4 regions of the Cupriavidus nantongensis genome follow, and region 1 is predicted to be linked to each of the others. Evidence: predicted binding sites of a transcription regulator. Region 1 holds the regulator's gene; each other region holds the start of a gene.
What was found. Region 1 encodes LexA, which represses DNA repair genes until DNA is damaged. Its sites were predicted from a motif close to ACTGTATNNNNATACAGT; they were not measured.

Region 1 (3,206 bases):
GACGCCGTTGCCGGCCAATGGCAAAGACCGAGATGACGCCTGGCTCGCGCGCAGGTTAAAATCCGCACCCGGCGCCGACAATACCTGCAAGTCCAAGGGCGCCGTTTTTCATTCCCCGGGGGCGGTATGTTGGTTCGAACGGCACTGATTGGCGCAGCGATGGCAACCATGGTGGCAGGGTGTGCCACGGGTACTTCCGAGAAGGACGTCCGCGCTCGCCCGCCGATGCGGCTATTTACGCCGGTGAAAATGGCCGAGGTCGCAAAATGCCTGCGCAACAATCTCGGCGATGAGGCGACGCTGGTCCAGCTGCCGGCGAAGAACCAGACCGAAATCCGTATCGGCCAGAGTACCGCAGGCGGTGAATATCAATACGCCTACCTGATCTCCCTGACGGCACAGGCCGACGGCACGGCGCTGGAATTGCGCAAGACCGATACCTGGTTTCCCCAGCTGACGCCGACGGAACTCGAGGCCGAAGCCAAGGCGTGCGCGCGTAGCTGAGCGGGACCGAGGCCTGGCGACGCGGCGAGCGCCCGCGAATCTCAGTCAGGCAGCGAGCTTTTCGGTGGTTTCAAGTTCCAGCATGCGGCAGATGGCCGCCATGCTGCCGACCATGGTGCGGCGTTGCGTACCCTGGTAGACGCGTACGCCCTTGCTCTGACGAAACGGCACGGGCTTGACCGGACGGCGGGCGGCGACGTGGTGGATTTGCGGCATGGTGGCACCTCTTTTTAGGCAAAGCGGGGTCAACACCCGGCAAGGCGGGCGGCGTCTGCAAAGCAAGGGAAGCGGGTGGGCCCGCGCAGGCGAAGGGCCTGCGATGGTGCCCGGCTAGAAGCCGGAAGAGCGGATCAGCCCGACGGCGATGCCTTCCAGCGAGAACTCTTCACCGGGCTCGACGATGATGTTGGTGAAGTCCGGGTTCTCGGCAATCAGTTCGATATGGCCACCGCGCCGCTGCAGGCGCTTGACGGTAACGTCGTCGCCCAGTCGCGCCACCACGATCTTGCCGTTGGCGGCCTCGCTGGCGCGGCGCACGGCGAGCAGGTCGCCGTCGAGGATGCCGGCGTCGCGCATGCTCAGGCCGCGCACGCGCAGCAGATAATCCGGACGCTCATCGAAGACCGAGGCATCGACCTGGTACTGGCGGTCGATATGCTCGGCGGCCAGGATGGGACTGCCCGCTGCAACGCGGCCCACCAAAGGAAGCGTCAGCTGCAATACGCCGGCCATCGGCAACGAGAACTGGTCCGGCAGCTCCGAATCGCTGCGCGAGACCTTCAGCCGGATGCCACGCGACGCGCCCGGCGTCAGTTCGATCACGCCTTTGCGGGCCAGCGCGCGCAGGTGTTCTTCGGCGGCGTTGGGCGAGGAGAAACCGAACTCCGCTGCGATCTCGGCGCGGGTAGGGGGGAAGCCGGTACGGCGGATCGTGTTGCGGATCAGATCGAAAATCTGCTGCTGCCGGGGTGTCAGGGTCGCCATGGGATCGCCGTTCCGTGCAGGGCCGCTGGGATGGATGACGGAGGCTCTGGTCCGTTATCCAGCATCCGGCGGGCCGGGCACTGTATGTTTAAACAGTATGCTGTGATTTTATACAGTATCGGCGTCAGTGCAAGCAGAATTTTGAGGCTTGTCGCATGGACGCCGGCCAGGGCGCCTGATCCCGGCGCGTGCCCCCGCTACAATCGCCTTTCCCTTATCCAGAACAAAATCCTTGCGCGCTCCCATGACCCAATTGCCTCGCATCGTCGTATTGGCCACCGGCGGCACCATCGCCGGTGCGGCCGGCAGCGCCGCCAGCAGTGCCCGCTACCAGGCGGCGACCGTGCCGGTGGCCTCATTGCTGGCGGCGGTGCCGTCGTTGCAGTCGCTGGCCCGCATCGAGGCCGAGCAGGTGGCGCAGGTCGACAGCAAGGACATGACCTTCGCGCTGTGGCAGGCACTGGCGGCGCGGGTCGGGCACTGGTCGGCGCAGCCCGGCGTGGCTGGCATCGTGATCACGCACGGCACCGACACGCTGGAAGAAACCGCGATGGCGCTGCACCTGACGCAAGCGTGCCCGGTGCCGGTGGTGATGACCGCGGCGATGCGTCCGTCGACGTCGCTGTCGGCGGACGGGCCGCTGAACCTGCTCGATGCGGTGCGGGTCGCCGCCCATCCGGATGCGCGCGGCAAGGGTGTGCTGGTGGTACTGAACCAGCAGATCCACGCGGCGCGGGACGTGGCCAAGGCGCATACGTCGGCGGTCGATGCCTTTGTCTCGCCGTGCGGGCCGCTGGGGTTCGTGCAGGACGACTACGTGCGCTTCGCCCGTGCGCCCCGGGCGGCAACGCCGATCGGGCCGATGCCGGCGGCGTGGCCGCTGGTGGAGATCGTAGCCAGCTACGCCCAGCCGGGCAGGGTGGCGGTGGATGCGCTGGTGCAGGCAGGAGTCGCCGGGCTGGTCGTCGCCGCGGCCGGCAATGGCTCGGTCCACGAGGTGCTGGCGGCGGCCCTTGCCGACGCCGCGGCCGCCGGAGTGGCGGTCGTGCGCAGTTCGCGTACCGGTGCCGGGCATGTGGCGATCCCGCCGCAGCCCAGTCCTGCCGATGGTGTGTTCGTGTCTGCCGCGGACCTCAACCCTTACAAGGCGCGCGTCTTGCTGGCGCTCGCCCTGGCGGCGGATGCGGGGCTGGCGCGCGCTCCGGCGCGGTTGCAGGCAGTCTTCGCCAGCGCCTGATTTGTCCGTGAAATCAGCGGCTTGCGTTGTTGCGGCGCGGCGGGCTATAATTTAAGGCTATTCAACCTTGCCACACCGGACTCGTGACGCCCGGGTGGCTAATCCCAAAAGGAGCGTCAATGCGTCATTACGAAATCGTCTTCATCGTCCACCCGGACCAGAGCGAACAAGTGCCGGCCATGATCGAGCGCTACAAGCAGCTCGTGACCTCGCAGAACGGCAACGTTCACCGCGTGGAAGACTGGGGCCGTCGCCAGATGGCTTACATGATCCAGAAGCTGGCCAAGGCCCACTACGTTTGCCTCAACATCGAATGCGGCAAGGAAACCCTGGCTGAACTGGAACACGCATTCAAGTTCAACGACGCCGTCCTGCGCCACCTGATCGTGCAGACCAAGAAGGCCGAGACCGCACCTTCGCCGATGATGAAGGAAGTGCAGCGCGAAGAAGCCCGCAAGGCCGCGCAAACGACCACCGAAGG
Region 2 (3,206 bases), 2.2 Mb from region 1:
CAGCGGCGCCAGCCCGCGGGACAGCCCGAACCACACCAGCACCACCGCCAGCGGCAGGATCACGAACTGCGGCAGGATCACGCCCTTGATGATCTCGTTGGCCAGCCGCGCGCGCTTGTCCAGCGTTTCGGCCACCTGCACCAGCACCGGCTGGGTGCCGCTGACCTGCTTCAGCTCGATATAGGTGTAGGCCACGCGCACGTCGTTGCCGGCGACGCGGTCATCGCGCAGCGACACCAGCCCGGCGTGGCCCTGGTCTTCCTCGGAAGGCAGCGGCAGGTCCTGGTCGCCGGCGATGTACTCGCCGCGCTTGCCGACCACCTGGTAGTAGATATTGTCGGTCTCGTCGGCGCGCAGGATCTCGCGCGCCGACAGCGGCAGCTGCAGCGTGACGCGGCCGTTGACCTCGCGCACCTGCTGCGACAGCACGATGGCGCTGGCTTCGAGCGCGCGGTCGAACGGACCATTGGCGATCGACTTGGCCACCAGGTAGGTCACCGCGATGCTCATCGGCCAGAGCAGCAGCAGCGGCGCCAGCATCCAGTCGAGGATCTCGCCGAACAGCGAGCGCGGCGCGGGGTGGGCGGTGCTTTCCTCCAGGTGCGGCAGCGCGTCGGCCAGGTCCTGGTCGGTAGCGTCCGGCGTGGAGGGGGGAGGGGGCGTGGCGCGCGGCACGCGCCGCCAGGGCAGTCGCAGCAGGCTCATGTCGGCGAGGTTGCGCTCAGGTCGGTCGCGTGGCCTGCGGTAATGGGATCAGTGAGGATCAATGCGGCGTGGCCACCGCCGGCTGGAATTTCTCCAGGCAGTAGCCCAGCCCGCGCACGGTGGCGATGCGGATGCCGCCGACCTCGATCTTCTTGCGCAGGCGGTGCACATAGACTTCGATGGCATTGTTGCTGACTTCCTCGCCCCATTCGCACAGGTGGTCCACCAGCTGTTCCTTCGATACCAGGCGGCCGCTGCGCGTGAGCAGGATCTCGAGCAGGCCGATCTCGCGCGCGGACAGCTCCAGCATCTGGTCATTGAGATAGGCGATGCGCCCGACCTGGTCGTACGCCAGCGGCCCGTGCCGCATCAGCGTGGCACCGCCGCCGGCGCCGCGCCGCACCAGCGCGCGCACGCGCGCTTCCAGCTCGGACAGCGCGAAGGGTTTGGCCATGTAGTCGTCGGCGCCGAGGTCCAGGCCCTTGACGCGCTCGTCGACGCTGTCGGCGGCGGTCAGGATCAGCACCGGCAGCATCGCGCCGCGCGCGCGCAGGCGCTTGAGCACCTCCAGCCCGGACATGCGCGGCAGGCCCAGGTCGAGGATCAGCAGGTCGAAGGTCTGGGTCGACAGCGCCGAGTCGGCTTCCAGGCCATTGGCGACATGGTCGACGGCGTAGCCCGAGTGGCGTAGCGAACGGGTCAGGCCGTCGGCCAGCACGTCGTCATCTTCGGCGATCAGAATGCGCATGGTTGTCTCCACCCTGGCCGGCATAGCCGGCACCGGTGCGCAACGGGCACGGGGGCGCGAAGGGGCTTGCCAAGCATACTGTCTTTTTATACAGTACCCGCACGTTCCGCTGGGGCCGCCCGGGGAGACCCCCTGGAGTGCGGCCGCGCAGACAGCCGGGCCGGCGCTGATGCCGGCAAATGCCGGTGCCGCGCCACATGCGGCCTATTTATACACCATTTGATTCAAGGACGACCATGGACGACAAGAAGGCAGGTGCCGGCGTGAGCGCCGAGAAGCAGAAGGCGCTTGCCGCCGCGCTCTCCCAGATCGAGAAGCAGTTCGGCAAGGGCTCGATCATGCGCCTGGGCGACGGCGAGGTCGAAAAGGACATCCAGGTGGTTTCCACCGGTTCGCTCGGCCTGGACATCGCGCTTGGCGTCGGTGGCCTGCCGCGCGGCCGCGTGGTCGAGATCTACGGGCCGGAATCGTCGGGCAAGACCACGCTGACGCTGCAGGTGGTGGCCGAGATGCAGAAGCTGGGCGGCACCTGCGCCTTTATCGACGCCGAGCACGCGCTGGACGTCAACTACGCCTCCAAGCTCGGCGTCAATGTCGGCGACCTGCTGATCTCGCAGCCCGACACCGGCGAGCAGGCCCTCGAAATCACCGACGCGCTGGTGCGCTCGGGCTCGATCGACCTGATCATCATCGACTCGGTCGCGGCGCTGGTGCCCAAGGCCGAAATCGAAGGCGAAATGGGCGATTCTCTGCCCGGCCTGCAGGCCCGCCTGATGAGCCAGGCGCTGCGCAAGCTGACCGGCACCATCAAGCGCACCAACTGCCTGGTGATTTTCATCAACCAGATCCGCATGAAGATCGGCGTGATGTTCGGCTCGCCCGAAACCACCACCGGCGGCAACGCGCTGAAGTTCTACGCCTCGGTGCGCCTGGACATCCGCCGCATCGGCTCGATCAAGAAGGGCGACGACGTGATCGGCAACGAGACCAAGGTCAAGGTGGTCAAGAACAAGGTGTCGCCGCCGTTCCGCGAGGCCTTCTTCGACATCCTCTACGGCCAGGGCATCTCGCGCCAGGGCGAGATCATCGACCTGGGCGTCGATGCCAAGATCGTCGAGAAGTCCGGCGCCTGGTACAGCTACAACGGCGAGAAGATCGGCCAGGGCAAGGACAACGCCCGTGAATACCTGCGCGAGAACCCGGACATTGCAGCCGAGATCGAAAACAAGGTGCGCGCGGCGCTGGGCGTGGTGGCCATGAACCCCACCGCCGCAGCCGCGGCGGCAACGGTCGAAGACTGACCGCACCGGCGGCCGTCGCGCCATCCGGGAAGGCCGGGGCATCGCCGATGCCCCGGCCTTTTTGCTTGGCGGGCGGCGCCGTCTTCCCAACCGCTGATCCCGGTCACCCATGGCAACCCGTCCCCCGCTGTCGCTGAAGGCCCGCGCCGTCGGCTACCTGTCGCGCCGCGAGCACAGCCGCGCCGAGCTGGCGCGCAAGCTGGCGCCGCATGCAGAATCGCCGGAGCAGCTGGAACAGCTGCTGGACGCGCTGGAGCGCGAGAACTGGCTGTCGAACCAGCGCTTTGCCGACAGCCTCGTGCATCGCCGCGGCGCCCGCTACGGCACCGCGCGCGTGATGCAGGAGGCCAAGACCCACAAGCTCGACAGCGAACAGCTGGGCGAACTGCAGGAGCGCCTGCGCGCCACCGAGGCCGAGCGCGCGCGCGAGGTCTGGCGCAAGCGCTTCGGCA
Region 3 (3,206 bases), 2.0 Mb from region 1:
TTCTCCAGCCAGCGCACCACCGCCAGCACGTCCTTGACGTGGGTCGATTCCAGGAACTTGAGGCCGCCGAATTTCACGAACGGGATATTGCGCCGCGCCAGCTCGATCTCCAGCTGCGCGCTGTGGTCGGCGGCGCGGAACAGCACCGCCTGCGCCATCAGCGCCAGGCCGGCCTCGCGCCGCGCCAGCACCTGCTCGACCACGTAGCGGGCCTGGTCGGCCTCGTCGTTGACCACGATCACGCCCGGTTTTTCGGCCGACTGGCGCTCGGACCACAGGTCCTTGGTATAGCGCTCTGCCGCGAGTCCGATCACCGCGTTGGCGGCCTGCAGGATCGGCTGGGTCGAACGGTAGTTCTGCGACAGCGTGACCTGCTGCGCCGCTGGCGTGAACTGCGCGGGGAAATCGAGGATATTGCGCACGGTCGCGCCGCGAAAGGCGTAGATCGACTGCGCGTCGTCGCCGACCACGGTCAGGCCGCGGCCATCGGGCCGCATTGCCAGCAGGATCGACGCCTGCAGCGCGTTGGTGTCCTGGTATTCGTCGACCAGGATATGGTCGAAGCGCGCGCCCATGTCCTGCGCGATGGCGGGCTCGGCCATGGCCTGCGCCCAGTACAGCAGCAGGTCGTCGTAGTCGAGCACGTGCTGCTTCTGCTTGGCCTCGACATAGCCGGCGAACAGCGTGCGCAGCGCGTCGGCCCACATCGCATAGCGTGGGAACTGCTGCCTGAGCACGTCTTCCAGCGGCGCCTGGGTGTTGACCACGCGCGAATAGATCGACAGGCAGGTTTCCTTCTTCGGGAAGCGGCTGGCGGTCTCGGACAGGCCCAGGTCGTGGCGCACCACGTGCATCAGGTCGGCGGAATCGCCGCGGTCGCTGATGGTGAAGGCCGGCGACAGGCCAAGGGTCTCGGCATATTCGCGCAGCAGGCGCGCGCCGATGGCGTGGAAGGTGCCGGACCACTGCAGCGCGGCGCGCCCCGCGCCGGTACTGGTACCGAGCGCCTGGTCGACGATGCGTTCGACGCGCCGGCCCATCTCGGCGGCGGCGCGGCGCGAGAACGTCAGCAGCAGGATGCGGCGCGGATCGGCGCCGCCCAGCACCAGGTGCGCGACCCGGTGCGCCAGCGTATTGGTCTTGCCCGAGCCGGCGCCGGCAATGATCAGCAGCGGCGCCTCGCTGCCGTGCTCGACCGCGGCGCGCTGCTCCGGGTTGAGCCGGGACAGGTAGGCGGGGAGCGCTGCGGCGTCAGGTGGGATGGCTTCGGCGGCTTCGGCGGCGGGGGCAAGGTCCAGGGTCACGGGCGGGGGCGGGCAGGAAAGGCTCGGAAATGACTGGCGCCAACTGTATATCCATACAGCCCGCCGGCGCAACCCGCCGCGCGCAGGATCGCGTCAGCAAAGAAAAAAAAGGTGCTCGATGAGCACCTTTTGTCGTCTGTTCGCAGCGCGGATGTTACACAGACTTTGCCAGCGCGCCGTCGAGCAGCTTGTGCAGCGCGTCCCATTCGGGCTCGCCGACATAGCGCTTCAGGATGCGGCCTTCCTTGTCGATCACGAAGGTGGTCGGCGTCAGCCCCACATTGCCGAAGGCCTTGGCCGCGCTGCCGTCGCTGTCCATCGCCACCTTGAACGGCAGCCCGCGGGTCTTGGCAAAGTTCATCACATACATGGGCGGGTCGTAGTTCATCGCCACCGCAACGAATTCCAGCCCCTTGCCCTTGAACTGCTCGTAGGTCTTGACCATGTCCGGCATCTCCTTGATGCAGGTGGCGCAGCTGGTGGCCCAGAAGTTGACCAGGTAGACCTTGCCCTTGAGGTCGGCGGTGCTGACCTTTTCGCCGGACAGCAGCGTGAAGGTGGCGGCCGGCGCGGTACCGGACGGCGACAGCGCGCGGTAGCCGAACCAGCCCAGCAGCGCCAGCACCACCACGGCGGCGACGATGGGCCAGGGCTTGCGGGAAGTCTTGGAGGCAGGGGTAGTGGTCATCGGAGTCCGGCTGAAGCCGCTTTATTCGTGCAGGTAGAACCGGACAGGGCCGGTCAGCAGTGGGACATTCTAATGCGGCAGGCGTTCGCGCGCTGTGCGGTACCGCCTTGCGGCCATGCGCTGGAACTGTTCCGTCACTTGCGCGCGGCGACGGCGGCGCGCGCCTGCGCCAGCGCCTGTTCCAGGTAGGCGCCGTAGAAGTCGGGCTGCATGCCGCGCAGCGGGCCGGCTGCGGCGCGGCCGTGGCGGTCCAGGAACAGCACCGTCGGCGCCACCCTGACCTGGTGCGCGCGGGCCCAGGCGCGCGCGGTGGTGGGGTTGCCATCGGCATCGCGCAGCGGGGTGTCGGCGGTCATGTCGAGCTCGCGCACGGCGATCTCGCCGGCGGCCGCCTGCGGGCCCAGGTAGTTGCGGCGCACCGCGTCGCAATAGCCGCAGCCCGGCATCGACACCAGCACCACCAGCGGCTCGCCGCGGCGCGCGGCGTCGGCGCCGTGGGCGGCGAGATCGGTGGCCGGCGGCAGGTGCGCAGGGCTGGCGGCGCACACGCCGGCGACGCCGGCCATCGCCGCCAATAGCGCGCCCGCGGCCAGCCAGTGCAGACGGGTGCAGGCGGCAGCGGTTCGGGCGAGGCGGGATACAGGCATGGCAGATGTGGGGCGGCACAGGTGGGACAGGCGGCGCGGCAAGCACTGGCGCGCTGCTTCCGGGATAATACCGGTTTCCGCGCGCCGGCGACCGCGCTCGCGCGCGCCGTCCCGAGCCTGTGCTTCCATCCCGTTTTCCATGCGTCCCGTGCCGCCCCCGCCGAGCCCCGCTGCCGCGCCCCGCTGGTCCCTGACATGCTGTGCCGCGCTGCTTGCGCTGGCCCTGTGCGCGTGTTCGCCGCGCTATGACTGGCGCACCATCCAGTCGGGCGAGGGCGGCTACGCCGCGCTCTATCCCGGCAAGCCGACCAGCGCCGCGCGCGACGTGACCATTGCCGGACGCAAGCTGCCGATGACGATGGAGGCCGCGCGCGTCGACGACACGCTCTTCGCCGTCGGCGTGGTGACCCTGCCCGCCGATGATGAAGCGCTGCGGCGCGAGGCGCTGGCGGCGATGCAGGCGGGCTTGCTGGCCAACCTGGGCACGCTGTCGGGCGAGCCGCGCACGCGGCCGGTCACCATCATGAGCGCGGAGCGGCCGGGCCGCCCGCTCGCCGGACTGGAGCT
Region 4 (3,206 bases), on a different contig from region 1:
CCCGAAGCATCGGGCAACGGCCCGCTCGCCGGGTTGCGCATCCTTGACATGGCCACCGTGGTGGCGGCGCCGTTCTCCGCCACGCTGTGCGCCGACATGGGCGCCGAGGTAGTCAAGCTGGAACTGCCCGACGGCAGCGATCCGCTGCGCGGACTCGAGCCCGTCACCGAAGAGCACGCCCTGTACTGGAAGGTCACCAACCGCGGCAAGCGCGGCATCTCGCTGGACGTGCGCACGCCGCGCGGCCGCGAGATCTTCCTGCGCCTGCTGCCGCGCTTCGACGTGCTGGTGGAGAACTTCCGCACCGGCACGCTGGCGCGCTGGGGACTCGATCTCGACACGCTGCACGCGGCCAACCCCAGGCTGATCGTGCTGCGGCTGACCGGCTTCGGCCAGACCGGGCCCGATGCGACGCGCCCGGGGTTTGCCCGCATCTTCGAAGCCCGTAGCGGCTTCACCAACCTGGCCGGCACGGCGCAGAGCGGGCCGATGCATATGAACTACCCGGTGGGCGACATGATCGCCGGCCTGTTCGGCGCCTTCGCCATCGCCACCGCCGTGGCGGAGCAGCGCGCCAGGCCAGCCCAGCCCGGCCGCGAAATCGACCTGGCCGCCACCGAGGCACTGTTCCGCCTGCTGGACCCGCTAGCAATCGAGTACGAACAGCTCGGCCACGTGCGCCAGCGCGCCGGCAACCGCACCACCTACGCCGCGCCCTCCAACATGTACCGCACCGCCGACGACATCTGGGTCACCGTGGTGGCCTCGTCCGACGCCACCTTCCGCCGCCTGGCCGAGGCCATGGACGCGCCGCAATTGGCCCAGTCCCCGGAGTACGCCACCAACGCCGGCCGCGTGCGGCATGTCGACGCCCTCGACGGCTGCATCGCCGAGTGGTTTGCCGCGCAGCCCTATGCCGCCGCGGCGGCGCGGCTGGAACAATGCCAGGTGCCGTTCAGCAAGGTGTTCAGCATCGCCGATATCGTTGAGGACCCGCAGATGGTGGCGCGCCAGGCTATCGTGCGGCTGCCCGATGCCGATCTGGGGACGGTGCCGGCGCCTTGTGTGGTGCCGCGGTTTTCGGGCTATGCGCCGGTGTTACCGCGGACCGGGCCGGATGTGGGGGAGCACAATGCGGAGGTTTATGGGGAGGTGGGGATTGGGGGGGAAGAGTTGGAGCGGTTGCGGGGGGAGGGGGTGGTTTGAGGGGGAGGCGAGTCGCTAACGCTCATGCCACGGCGCGTTGGATGATGAGGTGGCCGGCAGCGACTGCAGGCGTACACGCTCGCAGAGGGATAACGCCAGAGGTCATGCCTAGGCCGTCAGCCCGTCGAATGGCGGAGCAAGCGGCTCCTCTCGCGCTTCGATGGAGTTTGTGGTACTGTATATATATACAGTACCCGTTTTTCAACATCCACTTGTCATCCGCGCGAGGTTGACATCCGACACAGCATTCGCAGGGCAGCCAGGAATCACTACGATGTCGGACGATACGATTCCACGTGGCGTACCCAACTTGTCGCTTTGTATAGTGCCGGTAGAATGTCGCGCTAACTTGAGCATGTCATCAGCCATGGGCAAAGATTCGCGCATCGAATGGACACATCACACGTTCAACCCTTGGTGGGGTTGCGTCAAGGTGTCGCCGGCCTGCGATAACTGCTATGCGGAGACTTGGGCAAAGCGATTGGGAGAAGGACTGTGGGGTCCGGAGACTCCCAGGCGGTTTTTCAGTGAGTCTCACTGGAAGGATCCGCTGCGTTGGAATCGCGACGCTGCCAAAGATGGGGTACGCCGGCGAGTGTTTTGCGCTTCTATGGCAGACGTTTTTGAGAACAGGGACGATCTCAAGGAGCCACGCCTTCGACTGCTAAAATTGATTGCAGAAACCCCGAATCTGGATTGGCTGCTACTGACCAAGCGTATCCATCTGGTACGCAAGCAGCTTCCCAAAGGCTACGAATTTCCTCGGAATGTCTGGCTTGGGGCGACCGTAGAGAATCAGGCTTCTGCGAACAAAAGGATCAAGTACCTGCTCCAGTTCTCATCGCCGTCGGTGCGCTTCCTCTCCTGCGAGCCATTGCTTTCTGCGATCGACCTGTCAGAATTTCTGCGTCCAAACCAACTCGGCAACCGCGTCGACTGGGTCATCGCTGGAGGGGAATCCGGCGCTCACTCAAGACCGATGGACCCTCAGTGGCCTGCAGATATTCAGCGGCAGTGTTTCGCAGCAAAAGTACCTTTTCACTTTAAACAGTGGGGTCACTGGGCACCGTTGGAATACGTCTCTGAGGTATTGCGAAAGAGTACGCCAATAAGAGTCTTCCGACAGGATCACTCCGAAGTGCCTGTGGCTGCGGTGGGCAAGGGGAAAACGGGGCGGGTGCTTCTCGGACGGCACTGGGATCAGTTTCCCAAGACATCATTCAAGTAAGCCAACATGCTGTGCGTCGGCGGCGAGCCGAGCATCGTTGGCCCGCCGCGTGACATTCAATCTGGTCCGATCCACTTCAGTGTCTCTCCTTGTCCGGTGTAGTGAAGTGGATGCCTCTTGCGCCGTTTCGCGTCTGCGGAAAGGTTCGTGACTTTTCCTGCTTTGATCAGACGAACCAGCGATTCGTCCAAGTCACTTTCGAACCAGTCCGTTTCCTCAAGAATTGTCGCAAATGCATGAGTGTCGATCGTCTGGGGACCCTTCTTAAGATATGTGTGCCAAAAGCGGTCAACCTCGGCTGCACCGGCATGCCCCGCATCAGAATTAAAAAAGCTTTCCGCCCCAAACAGATCGCCCGTTCCCGTGATTTGCTGCTTCCTTGAAGCCTTATTCTTGGCGCGCACCATCTGCTGCAGCTTTTCAACTGGCTCCGAAATCGACTTGAATTCAATCACACCTCTAGCAGGCCGCTGAAATACCTCCGGTGGACGTCAGCGCGACAACTGGCTGAAGCGTTGATTTGAGGAACCCATCCAACTCCACTTTCATGCGCGGCGCAGATACCTTCACGGAAAGTTTGTTCACTATGCGGAGGCTGGATGATTTCGTGCCGAAGTCCCACCCGCTGCGCTCGATCCGCGCCATGGCCAACCAGGCGCTGGTAAAGATGGACCGGTTGTTCGCACAGATGTACGAGGACGATATCAAGGGTGGCCAGCCCAGCATCGCGCCGGAGAAGTTGCTGCGGGCCATGCTGCTGCAGGTGCTCTAC

Region 2: the regulator LexA is predicted to act here: its motif matches at 1,531-1,548, upstream of recA (recombinase RecA).
Region 3: the regulator LexA is predicted to act here: its motif matches at 1,347-1,364, upstream of A2G96_RS02620 (ATP-dependent helicase).
Region 4: the regulator LexA is predicted to act here: its motif matches at 1,381-1,398, upstream of A2G96_RS32730 (DUF5131 family protein).

The regions. Positions count from the first base shown of each region.
Region 1 is NZ_CP014844.1:3,217,534-3,220,739, reverse strand. It holds gene A2G96_RS14865 (hypothetical protein) at 160-504, shown strand; gene A2G96_RS33870 (hypothetical protein) at 550-720, opposite strand; gene lexA (transcriptional repressor LexA) at 835-1,488, opposite strand; gene A2G96_RS14855 (asparaginase) at 1,733-2,725, shown strand; gene rpsF (30S ribosomal protein S6) at 2,845-3,206, shown strand, end outside.
Region 2 is NZ_CP014844.1:847,211-850,416, forward strand. It holds gene A2G96_RS03875 (sensor histidine kinase) at 1-705, opposite strand, end outside; gene A2G96_RS03880 (response regulator) at 764-1,453, opposite strand; gene recA (recombinase RecA) at 1,690-2,754, shown strand; gene recX (recombination regulator RecX) at 2,864-3,206, shown strand, end outside.
Region 3 is NZ_CP014844.1:580,884-584,089, forward strand. It holds gene A2G96_RS02620 (ATP-dependent helicase) at 1-1,304, opposite strand, end outside; gene A2G96_RS02625 (TlpA disulfide reductase family protein) at 1,459-1,992, opposite strand; gene A2G96_RS02630 (thioredoxin fold domain-containing protein) at 2,127-2,639, opposite strand; gene A2G96_RS02635 (hypothetical protein) at 2,779-3,206, shown strand, end outside.
Region 4 is NZ_CP014845.1:262,298-265,503, forward strand. It holds gene A2G96_RS22550 (CaiB/BaiF CoA transferase family protein) at 1-1,206, shown strand, start outside; gene A2G96_RS32730 (DUF5131 family protein) at 1,574-2,434, shown strand; gene A2G96_RS33455 (hypothetical protein) at 2,491-2,889, opposite strand; gene A2G96_RS22555 (IS5 family transposase) at 2,982-3,206, shown strand, end outside.